Regions from separate parts of the Mycolicibacterium baixiangningiae genome, predicted to be linked through region 2. Evidence: riboswitches for the same ligand, from Rfam matches in the RefSeq annotation. Region 2 holds a riboswitch; each other region holds the start of a gene.
The links. A riboswitch is a leader RNA that binds a small molecule or an ion and turns the genes downstream of it on or off. The one in region 2 is predicted to bind thiamine pyrophosphate.

Region 1 (3,268 bases), 1.0 Mb from region 2:
ATCAGGACCGCGAACACCTCGCCGGCGTGGGGTTCGCCGCAGCTGACGGTCTTCACGGTCATGACCCGGGTGCCGTCGGGGATCTCCGACAGGCAGTCACCCAGCTTCACCTCCGTCGCCGTCACCGTCCCCTGACGCACCACCAGGAAGATCACCAACACCACCGCGATGACGGCCACCACGGCGACGAGCGCCACGATGCCCAGGATCAGCCACAGTTTGTTGTTCTTCTTGGGAGGCGGCCCCGCCGGCGGCATTTCGGTGTACGGCTGCGGCGGTGGCGGCGGGTAGTACGGCTGACCGTAGGCGGGCTGGCCGTACTGCGGCTGGCCGTACGGCGGTTCGCCATACGGGGGCCGGCCGGGTGGCGGGGGTGGCGGACCCGGCGGCATCGTCATGCGAAAGACGATAGCCCGGTCAGGCCAGCAGCCGCAGCGCTGCGTCCACCGCCAGCTTGGGGACGTCGAGTGTCTTGGAGCCCAAGTCGTGTCGCGCGCCGGTGATCTCGACGAGTTCTGTCGGGCCGCCGACGAGCGCGGCGGCGGCGGTGAGTTCGTCGATGCTGCCGAACGGATCCGCGGTGCCGTGGGTGAACACCGTGGGCACCCCGATGCGGGGCAGGTGTTCGGTGCGGGCGCGTTCCGGCTTGCCAGGGGGGTGCAGGGGATAGGAGAACAGGGTCAGCACGTCGACGGCCACGCCGTCACCCGCGACAGTCATCGACGTCATCCGGCCGCCGTAGGAATGACCACCGGCGATCACCGGGCCGTCGGTCAGGCCGCGGGCGACAGACACCGCCTCGGCCACACCCTCCCGATCGGTGGCCGCCGCGCCCTGCCGCGGTGGCCCCTTGGGCCGCGCGCGCCGGAAGGGCAGGTTGTAGCGGATCGCCAGCCAGCCCCGGCCCGCCCACTCGTCGCAGATCCTCACCAGCATCGGTGCGTCGCTGCTGCCACCCGCGCCGTGCGTCAGCAGCACCACGCCCGCGGGGTCCCCGGCCGGTTCATGGGCGATACCCGCGATGTCATCGAGGTGCATCGGCACGCAGCCTGAACATGGCGGACACCGGACCGTGGCCGCCGCCCAGCGGGTAGGCCGCGCGCAGGCTCTCGGTCACCCACCGTTTCGCGAACGCCACCGCATCGGGGACCTCGTAACCGTTCGCCAGGGCGCTGGCCACCGCGGCCGCCAGCGTGTCACCCGCACCGTGATCGTGCACCGTGTCGATGCGTGGCCCGTCGAATTCGACGAAGTCGGTGCCGTTGAACAGCAGATCCGGACTGTGCGGGGACGACCGCAAATGCCCGCCCTTCACCAGCGCCCACTGCGGTCCGAGGGCGTGCAGTGCCTGCACCGCCGCCCGCTGGGACGTCTCGTCCACGACGTCGATACCGACCAGCAGGCGCACCTCGTCGAGGTTGGGCGTCACCAATGTCGCCAGGGGCAACAACTCCGTGCGAAGGGCGTTCAGCGCGCTGGGGTGCAGTAGCGGATCGCCGTGCATGGAGGCGCACACCGGGTCGACCACCAGCGGCACCGAACCAAAAAGCCCCTGCGCCCGCCAGGTGTCGGCGATGGCCTCGATGATCTCCGAGGACGCCAGCATGCCGGTCTTCGCGGCCTGCACTCCGATGTCGGAGGCCACCGCCTCGATCTGTCCGGCGATGACGTCGACCGGGATCTCGTGAAAACCTCTGACACCCAACGAGTTCTGAACCGTCACCGCAGTGACCGCCACCAGGCCGTGCACGCCGAGCAGGGCGAACGTGCGCATGTCGGCCTGGATGCCGGCCCCGCCGCCGGAATCCGATCCGGCGATCGTCATCACCCGCAGCGGCGTCCGGCCCGGTTCGGGCAGGGGAAGGAACCTCGTGTCGGTCATCGTTACTCCCTACGCCGGCATTACCCGGTCAGGTTCCTACGGTCGACAACCCCAGTTGTCCTCTCAGCACGCTCGGTGCGCGCTCCCGCGTGGTCGGTGGTGCGTTGCTCAACCTAGCGCAAGAGGCCGAGGCGAGGAGATAGGAATTGCCGAGCGATTATTTGTATAGCTAATATATGTGTTCTGTGGCGCCCGGGTCGCGCCGCTTCCGCGTCGGATACGAAACGAACGAAGACTGCACATGACAACAGGACTCGGCCGCCGCCGGATGGCCACCGACCTCGACCACCCGCTCTACAAGTGGGTGGTGCTGTCCAACACCACGCTCGGGATGCTGCTGGCGACGGTCAACTCCTCGATCGTGCTGATCTCGCTGCCCGCGATCTTCCGGGGCATCGGGCTCAACCCACTGCAGCCGGCCAACGTGAGCTATCTGCTGTGGCTGCTGATGGGGTACATGGTGGCCACCGCGGTGCTCGTGGTGTTGTTCGGACGACTGGGCGACATGTTCGGCCGCGTCCGCATCTACAACCTCGGCTTCGTCGTCTTCACGCTGTGCGCGATCGCGCTGTCGTTCCAGCCTTTCGACCTCGACGCGGGGGCGTGGTGGCTGATCGGGTGGCGGGTGGTCCAGGGTGTCGGCGGGGCCATGCTGATCGCCTCCTCGGCGGCCATCCTCACCGATGCGTTCCCCGCTCATCAGCGCGGGATGGCGTTGGGCGTCAACATGGTTGCCGCCGTTGCAGGGTCGTTCCTCGGACTCGTGGTCGGCGGCGCGCTGTCCGAATGGCACTGGCAGGCGATCTTCTGGGTGGGCGTCCCGATCGGCATCCTCGGCACGGTCTGGGCGATGAAATCACTGCGCGAACTCGGTGAGCGCAGCCCGGGCCGGCTGGACTGGGCGGGCACGCTGACGCTCGGCCTCGGCCTGACCGTGCTGCTGACCGGGATCACCTACAGCATCCAGCCCTACGACGGTTCGCCCACCGGATGGGGCAACCCGTGGGTGCTCGGCGCGATCGCCTTCGACGTGCTGGCACTGGTGGCGTTCTGCGTCATCGAACTGCGGGTCGACCAGCCGCTGGTCGACATCCGGCTGTTCCGCATCACCGCCTTCGGCATGGGCAACCTCGCCGGGCTGATGTCCTCGGTCGGCCGCGGTGGGCTGCAGTTCATGCTGATCATCTGGCTGCAGGGCATCTGGCTGCCGCTGCGAGGTTACGACTTCGAGGCCACCCCGCTGTGGGCCGCGATCTACATGCTGCCGTTGACCTTCGGCTTCCTGGTGGCCGGACCGCTCTCGGGGTGGTTGTCGGACCGCTACGGCGCCCGGCCGTTCACCGTCGGCGGCATGCTGCTGATGTGCGCCACGTTCGTCGCGCTGGT
Region 2 (3,268 bases):
TTCGGGGTCTTGGAACACGCTGGTGATCCGGGTGAGGAGTTCCTTGGAGCGCCACCGGACGGGTTGCCGATTCTTCGGTGACGGCGCGAAGGCGCCCACGGCCTCGAGGGTGCCGTCGCGCGGTGGCAGCAGTCCGCCCAGCGTCAGGGCGAGGGTCGATTTACCTGAACCGTTCGGTCCGCTGACCGTCGTGATGCGGCCCCGGCGGAATTCGAGGTCGAGCCCGCTCTGCAGGGCCGGTCCCGTGCGGTGACCCACCGACAGCTTGGCGGCGGCCAGCAACGGTTCGGCGTGCGCGGGCGGATGGCGATGGACTGTGGGCGCAGGTGCATCCGGAACCCAGATGCCGGAACGGACCAGGTGCGCGCTCTCCCGCTGCACCGTCTGCTCCGGGGTTCCGTCGGCGATGATGTCGCCGTCTTCGCCCACCACGACGACCCGGTCGACGACGGGCAGCCACACCTTCGTGCGGTGTTCGACGATGACGAGGGTGGCGCCGGTCAGGTCGGCGGCGGCGGCGACGGCATCCCGAACCTCGACGACACCGGCCGGATCGAGGTTGGCGGTGGGCTCGTCGAGCAGGATCAGCCCCGGATGCATCGCCAGGACACCGGCCAGCGCGAGACGTTGCTTCTGCCCACCGGACAGGTGCGCGGTGTCCTGGGTGAGCGGCAGGCTCAGCCCCACTGCGCGCAGCGCGTCGTGAACGCGCGGCCATATCGCAGCGCGCGGAACGCGGAAGTTCTCCATGCCGAAGGCGACGTCGTCGCCGACGCGGGAGAGGATCACCTGTGAGTCGGGGTCCTGCAGCACCATCCCGATCCGGGAGCGTCGCTCGGCCGGTCGCGCACCGTCGACGAGCAGACGCCCCGCCTCCCGGCCGTCTTCTGCACCGCCGAGGAGCCCGGCGAGTCCGTGCAGGATCGTGGACTTCCCCGACCCCGACGGTCCGAGTAGCAACACCCGTTGTCCGGGTTCGATGGACAGGTCCAGGTCGCGGACGGCCCAGCCGCGCTGACCGGCGTGCTGCCAGCCCCAACTCTCGGCCGTCACCCCTGCCCCGCGGGCCGGTTGCGCGGCCGGGGTCATTCGGGTTTGCGGCTGAGCATCACCCTGCCCGACGCGAACCGGCTGAGCGCCCCGGTCTTCGCCAGGCCCTTGACCATGAACCAGGAACCGACGCCCGCGATCACGGCGCCGGACACGACGCCTGAGGCCGTGTAGATGGCCTTGAAGGCCGTCGTCGCGTCGGGATACCAGAGGATGACTTCGTTGACGCCCATCGCCAGACCCGCGAACGCCCCGGCGGCGATCGCCACCGGCAGATTCCAGCGGCGGTAGAGGAACAGCGCGAAGATCAGTTCGGCGCCCAGACCCTGCACGAGCCCGAATTCGATGGTCAGGACTCCCCACTGGTTGCCGACGAGCGCCGACACGGTCGCGGCGACCATCTCACCGAATAGGGCTGCACCGGGTTTGCGGATCACCAGCGCCACGAGCACGCCGGCGAACAGCCACCCACCACCGGCCAGCGCCTGAAGGCCTGGGACCACCGCCTCCAGCGGGGCGGTGATCGGGTTTGATGCGATGTTCCAGAAGACGAAGACCAGGCCCGCCGCCACTGCGAGCACGCTCGCGACGACGATGTCGACCACCCGCCACCGCCCCGGGGCGTTGGTCGTGGTGGTGTGATCAGGTGCTGCGGGGTCCGTGATGTGTTGCCGGCCCATGAGGCCTCCTTGAAGTTCGAAATGTGCTGGTACACAGCGGCATTGGCTACGGGCGCGGTGCTGCCCGAGGCGCTGCTATATCAGTGATGTGTCGATGACGGTCTTCATACGCATCTCCCTACGCCGGCATTACCCGGTCAGGTTCGTACGGTCGACGGCGCGTCAGCCGTCCTCTCAGCGCACTCGGTGTGCGCTCCCGTGTGGTTCCGCCTCAAGCTAGCGCAGGGAGTGCGCCGCCGCTACACCGGGGCAGGCGCTATCGCGTGTTTGTCTCGGTCCAGATCAGCCCGGACGCGGTCTCGGTCACCAGGATGTCGGCTGCCGAACGCGGTGCGTGACCGGCGATGTACGTGTCCTCCTGTCGTGCCCACCGCTCCCAGTGCGGACGGAAGGAGTCGCCGTCACGCTGCAACGCCCGCTGCTTGCGGACGTCGTCGGGGGCGTCGACCCAGATACCGAGATCGGCCACCGCGCTGCTGGCGCGGGACAACGCGCCGACCCCCTCGACGATCAGCCGCCGGCCGGGTTCGACGCTGTTCCAGTCGTCGGCGGTACCGGTGGCCCAGTCCCAGCGCCGCCAGCATCCCCGGCGGCCGTCGGCGCGCGGATGTAGCAGTTCCCGGTAAATGTGGTCGATGGCCCAGGCCAGTCCGTCCCACCCGGGGTAGATGTCGTCGAGGCGAACCACCACGCTGGATTCCCATCGCGCGCACAACTGGTCAGCGAGGGTCGACTTGCCCGACCCGGACCGCCCGTCGATCAAAACGGTGGTGGCGCCGGCGGCGGTCAAGCGGCGGACGACGCTCTCTAGTGGCACGCCGGTCTCCATGTCGACGTCGAACGTAGCAGCGCCGATTCGCCGTCGATCCCGGTTCGGGTTCAGCCGTGCGACGGCGACCGGTTCTGCGCGTGATCCTCGGCGATGCCGTCCAATTCGGCGTCGATCTCGTCGAGTTCGAGATGCCTGCGGTCGCGGGCGAACGAAATGGCGATCATCGCGACGACGGTGGTGAGGATCGCGAATACGATGACCATCCAGAGACCGCCGTCTGCCCACAGGACCATGGCGCTGGCCAGCGCCGGGGTGAAACTGGCCAGCAGGATCGACGCCATCTGGTAGCCGATCGAGATCCCGGAATAGCGCACCGCCGTGGGGAACAACTCGCAATACAGGGCGGGCAGCGGTGCGTAGACCATCGCATGTCCCAGGGCGAGGAAGATCGTGACGCCGGCGATGATGCCCCACAGCTGACCGGTGTGCACCAGCGCGAAGATGGGCCACGCCGTGACGACGATGAACGCACCGCCGATGAGGAAGGTCTTCACCCGGCCGATGCGGTCGGAGAGCCGGCCGAACACCGGGATCATGATGATGTTCGCCGTGGCGCCGACCATGGACGCGATCAGACCGTAGGACCGTGGCGCGTCGAGAGTGGTCGTCACGTACGACAGCACGAAAGTGGTGAAGAGGTAGTAGTTTCCGGCTTCGGCGAAGCGGCCGAAGATCGCGATCAGCAACGGCTTCTTGTAGTTGCGGA
Region 3 (3,268 bases), 990 kb from region 2:
CGCGAGCGCGGCGAGCACGACGCCGATGGTCAGGATGCGGCCGGGCGTGGTCCACAGGAACCACCAGCGGGGGTGGGCGGGCGTGGTCGGTGACCGGGACGCCAGCGGCTCGGTCGATGGGTGCGCCAACTCCACAGTCACGTGCGCGCCGTCCTCATCTTTCCGGCTACTTTCCGACCGTCCGACTCTATAAAAGAATCCTAAGAGGTTCTGTCACGGCGCGCGCCCGATCGGGCGCAGCCGCACAGGATGTTGCGGCTCTATCCTGTACGAATGCGTGGCGACGGTGACGGCTGGGTGTTCTCCGACGGAGGCGGCCGCTTCTGGGGCCGGCATGGCGCGGCCGGTCTGCTGCTGCGTGCCCCGCAGTCCGACGGGTCGGCGGCCGTCCTGTTGCAGCACCGGGCGCCGTGGAGTCATCAGGGCGGAACCTGGGGCCTGCCCGGCGGTGCGCGCGACAGCCACGAGACACCGGAGCAGGCCGCGGTGCGGGAGGCGCACGAAGAGGCCGGGCTCTCAGCCGATCAGGTGACCGTGCGGACCACCGTGGTGACCGCCGAAGTCGCGGGCTCCGGCGGCCCGTCGTGGACCTACACCACCGTGATCGCCGATGCGCCGGCCCTGCTGCACACCGTGCCCAACCGGGAGAGCGCCGAACTGCGCTGGGTCCCCGAGGACGACGTCGTCTCCCTGCCGCTGCATCCCGGATTCGCCGCCAGCTGGGAGCGCCTTCGGACGGTCACCGCGACGATCCCGCTGCTGGTCAACGGCCAGCAGTGAGTGCCGCCCGCAGGCGCGCAGCGGCGGCCTGCGGATCGCCGGCGGCGGTGATCGCGCGCACCACGACGATCCGGCGGGCACCCGCCGCGAGCACTTCCGGCAACCGTGCCTCGTCGATACCGCCGATCGCGAACCACGGCTTGTCGGTGTTCAGCGCGGCCGCCTCCCGGACCAGATCCAGACCCGGCGCCGCCCGCCCCGGCTTCGTCGGCGTGGGCCAGCACGGTCCGACACAGAAGTAGTCGACCTCCTCGGCCACCGCGGCGCGGACCTGATCGCGGTCGTGGGTGGACCGCCCGATCAACGGGCGCGGGCCGATGATGCCGCGGGCCACCGGCAGCGGCAGATCGTCCTGGCCCAGGTGCAGGACGTCGGCGCCCGCGGCCAGCGCGATATCCGCGCGGTCGTTGACGGCCAGCAGCGCGCCGTGGCGGCGCGCGGCATCGCCCAGCACCTCGAGGGCGGCGAGCTCGTCGCGGGCCTCCAGTGGACCGAACCGCTGTTCACCAGGCGAACCCTTGTCGCGCAACTGGATCAGGTCGACGCCGCCGGCAAGCGCGGCATCGGCGAATTCGGCCAGGTCACCGCGCTCGCGTCGGGCGTCGGTGCACAGGTACAGCGCCGCCGAGGCGAGCCGGTCGAGGGGTTCAGGCACAGGGCGACGGTAGCGCCTCGGCGCGGGTAGGGTGGATGGCCGACACGGGAGTCCCAGGGAAGCGGGACTGAGAGTGGGCCCAATGCTCCGGCCCTTACCGTCGGACCTGATCCGGGTCATGCCGGCGAAGGGAGGTGCTCGTGCCAGCGGATAGGACTCTTGCCGTCATCGGCGGCGGCGTCATCGGCCTGTCGGTCGCGCGCCGCGCCGCGCTCGACGGCTGGTCGGTGCGGGTACACCGCAGCCCCGAAAAGGGAGCGTCGTGGGTGGCCGGCGGGATGCTCGCCCCGCACAGCGAGGGCTGGCCGGGAGAACACGAACTGCTGCGCATCGGACTCGACTCGCTGCGGCTGTGGCACGAGGGCTTCCTCGAGGGCCTGCCCGCCGACGTGGTCACCGCACGGGAGTCGCTGGTGGTGGCCGTGGACCGTGCCGACGCCGCCGACCTCAGGACCGTCGGCGAATGGCTCGCCGCGCAGGGCCATCCGGTCACGCTGACGGCATCGGCCCGCGACATCGAACCACTGTTGGCGCAGGGCATCCGGCACGGCTTCGTGGCCGACACCGAATTGGCCGTCGACAACCGTGCCGTCGTCGACGCCCTGGAGGCGCACTGCGCCCGACTCGGGGTGGCGTGGGCCCCGCCGGTCACCGACCTCGCCCTCGTGGACGACGTCGATCTGCGGGTGCTGGCCAACGGCGTCGACGCGCCGGCGTTGTGGCCGGGGCTGCCCATCCGCCCGGTGAAGGGTGAGGTGCTGCGGCTGCGGTGGCGCCGCGGCTGTACGCCCGCCCCGCGCCGGGTGATCCGGGCCAGGGTGCACGGCAGGCAGGTATACCTGGTGCCGCGCGCCGACGGGGTGGTGGTCGGTGCGACGCAGTACGAACACGGCCGCGACACCGCGCCCGCGGTATCCGGTGTGCGCGACCTGCTCGACGACGCGTGCACGGTCATGCCGGCACTGGGCGAGTACGAGTTCGCCGAATGTGCGGCGGGGCTGCGGCCCATGACGCCCGACGGGCTGCCGCTGGTCGAGCGACTCGACGAGCGCACACTGGTGGCCGCGGGGCATGGGCGCAACGGTTTCCTGCTCGCGCCGTGGACTGCCGAACGGATCGCCGCCGAACTGCAGACGACAGTGGGAGCCAGGACATGAATGTGACGGTCAACAACGAGGACGTCCAGCTCGACGAGCAGACCACCGTTGCGCAGCTGGTGGCCCGAATGGGGTTCCCGGACAGGGGGATTGCGGTGGCGGTGGACTGGTCGGTGCTGCCGAGGGGCGAGTGGGAGACACCGCTGCGCGACGGCGCCCGCGTCGAAGTCGTGACGGCGGTGCAGGGTGGCTAGCCTCGGGGGCAGGAGCGAAGCGACCGGGGGGATGGGCACTAGCCAGAAACTCACGATCGCCGGCCGCGAATTCGGATCCCGCCTCATCCTCGGCACCGGCGGGGCGGCCAATCTCGCGGTGCTCGAACAGGCGCTGATGGCGTCGGGCACCGAACTGACCACGGTCGCGATGCGCCGGGTCGACGCCGAAACCGGCACCGGCGTGCTGGAGTTGCTCAGCCGGCTCGGGATCAGCCCGCTGCCCAACACCGCCGGCTGTCGCGGTGCTGCCGAGGCAGTGCTCACCGCACAACTCGGCCGCGAGGCGCTCGGCACCGACTGGGTGAAGCTCGAGGTCATCGCCGACGAACGCACACTGCTGCCCGATGCGATCGAACTCGTCCGTGCCGCTGAACAACTCGTCGACGACGGGTTCACCGTGCTGCCCTACACCAACGACGATCCGGTGCTGGCGCGGCGGCTGGAGGACATCGGGTGCGCCG

Region 1: it holds a riboswitch for thiamine pyrophosphate, as region 2 does, so the genes downstream of both, thiD (bifunctional hydroxymethylpyrimidine kinase/phosphomethylpyrimidine kinase) here and I7X18_RS27955 (ECF transporter S component) in region 2, are expected to answer to the same signal.
Region 3: it holds a riboswitch for thiamine pyrophosphate, as region 2 does, so the genes downstream of both, thiO (glycine oxidase ThiO) here and I7X18_RS27955 (ECF transporter S component) in region 2, are expected to answer to the same signal.

The regions. Positions count from the first base shown of each region.
Region 1 covers NZ_CP066218.1:708,126-711,393, forward strand. Annotated here, with positions in the region: gene I7X18_RS03295 (septum formation family protein) at 1-398, opposite strand, end outside; gene I7X18_RS03300 (alpha/beta hydrolase family protein) at 418-1,038, opposite strand; gene thiD (bifunctional hydroxymethylpyrimidine kinase/phosphomethylpyrimidine kinase) at 1,025-1,882, opposite strand; TPP riboswitch at 1,872-1,981, opposite strand; gene I7X18_RS03310 (MFS transporter) at 2,124-3,268, shown strand, end outside.
Region 2 covers NZ_CP066218.1:5,881,570-5,884,837, reverse strand. Annotated here, with positions in the region: gene I7X18_RS27960 (ABC transporter ATP-binding protein) at 1-1,089, opposite strand, end outside; gene I7X18_RS27955 (ECF transporter S component) at 1,086-1,730, opposite strand; TPP riboswitch at 1,829-1,940, opposite strand; gene I7X18_RS27950 (nucleoside/nucleotide kinase family protein) at 1,987-2,547, opposite strand; gene I7X18_RS27945 (MFS transporter) at 2,610-3,268, opposite strand, start outside.
Region 3 covers NZ_CP066218.1:691,956-695,223, forward strand. Annotated here, with positions in the region: gene glnX (protein kinase G-activating protein GlnX) at 1-141, opposite strand, end outside; gene I7X18_RS03210 (NUDIX hydrolase) at 274-780, shown strand; gene thiE (thiamine phosphate synthase) at 764-1,435, opposite strand; TPP riboswitch at 1,470-1,585, shown strand; gene thiO (glycine oxidase ThiO) at 1,576-2,592, shown strand; gene thiS (sulfur carrier protein ThiS) at 2,589-2,786, shown strand; gene thiG (thiazole synthase) at 2,818-3,268, shown strand, end outside.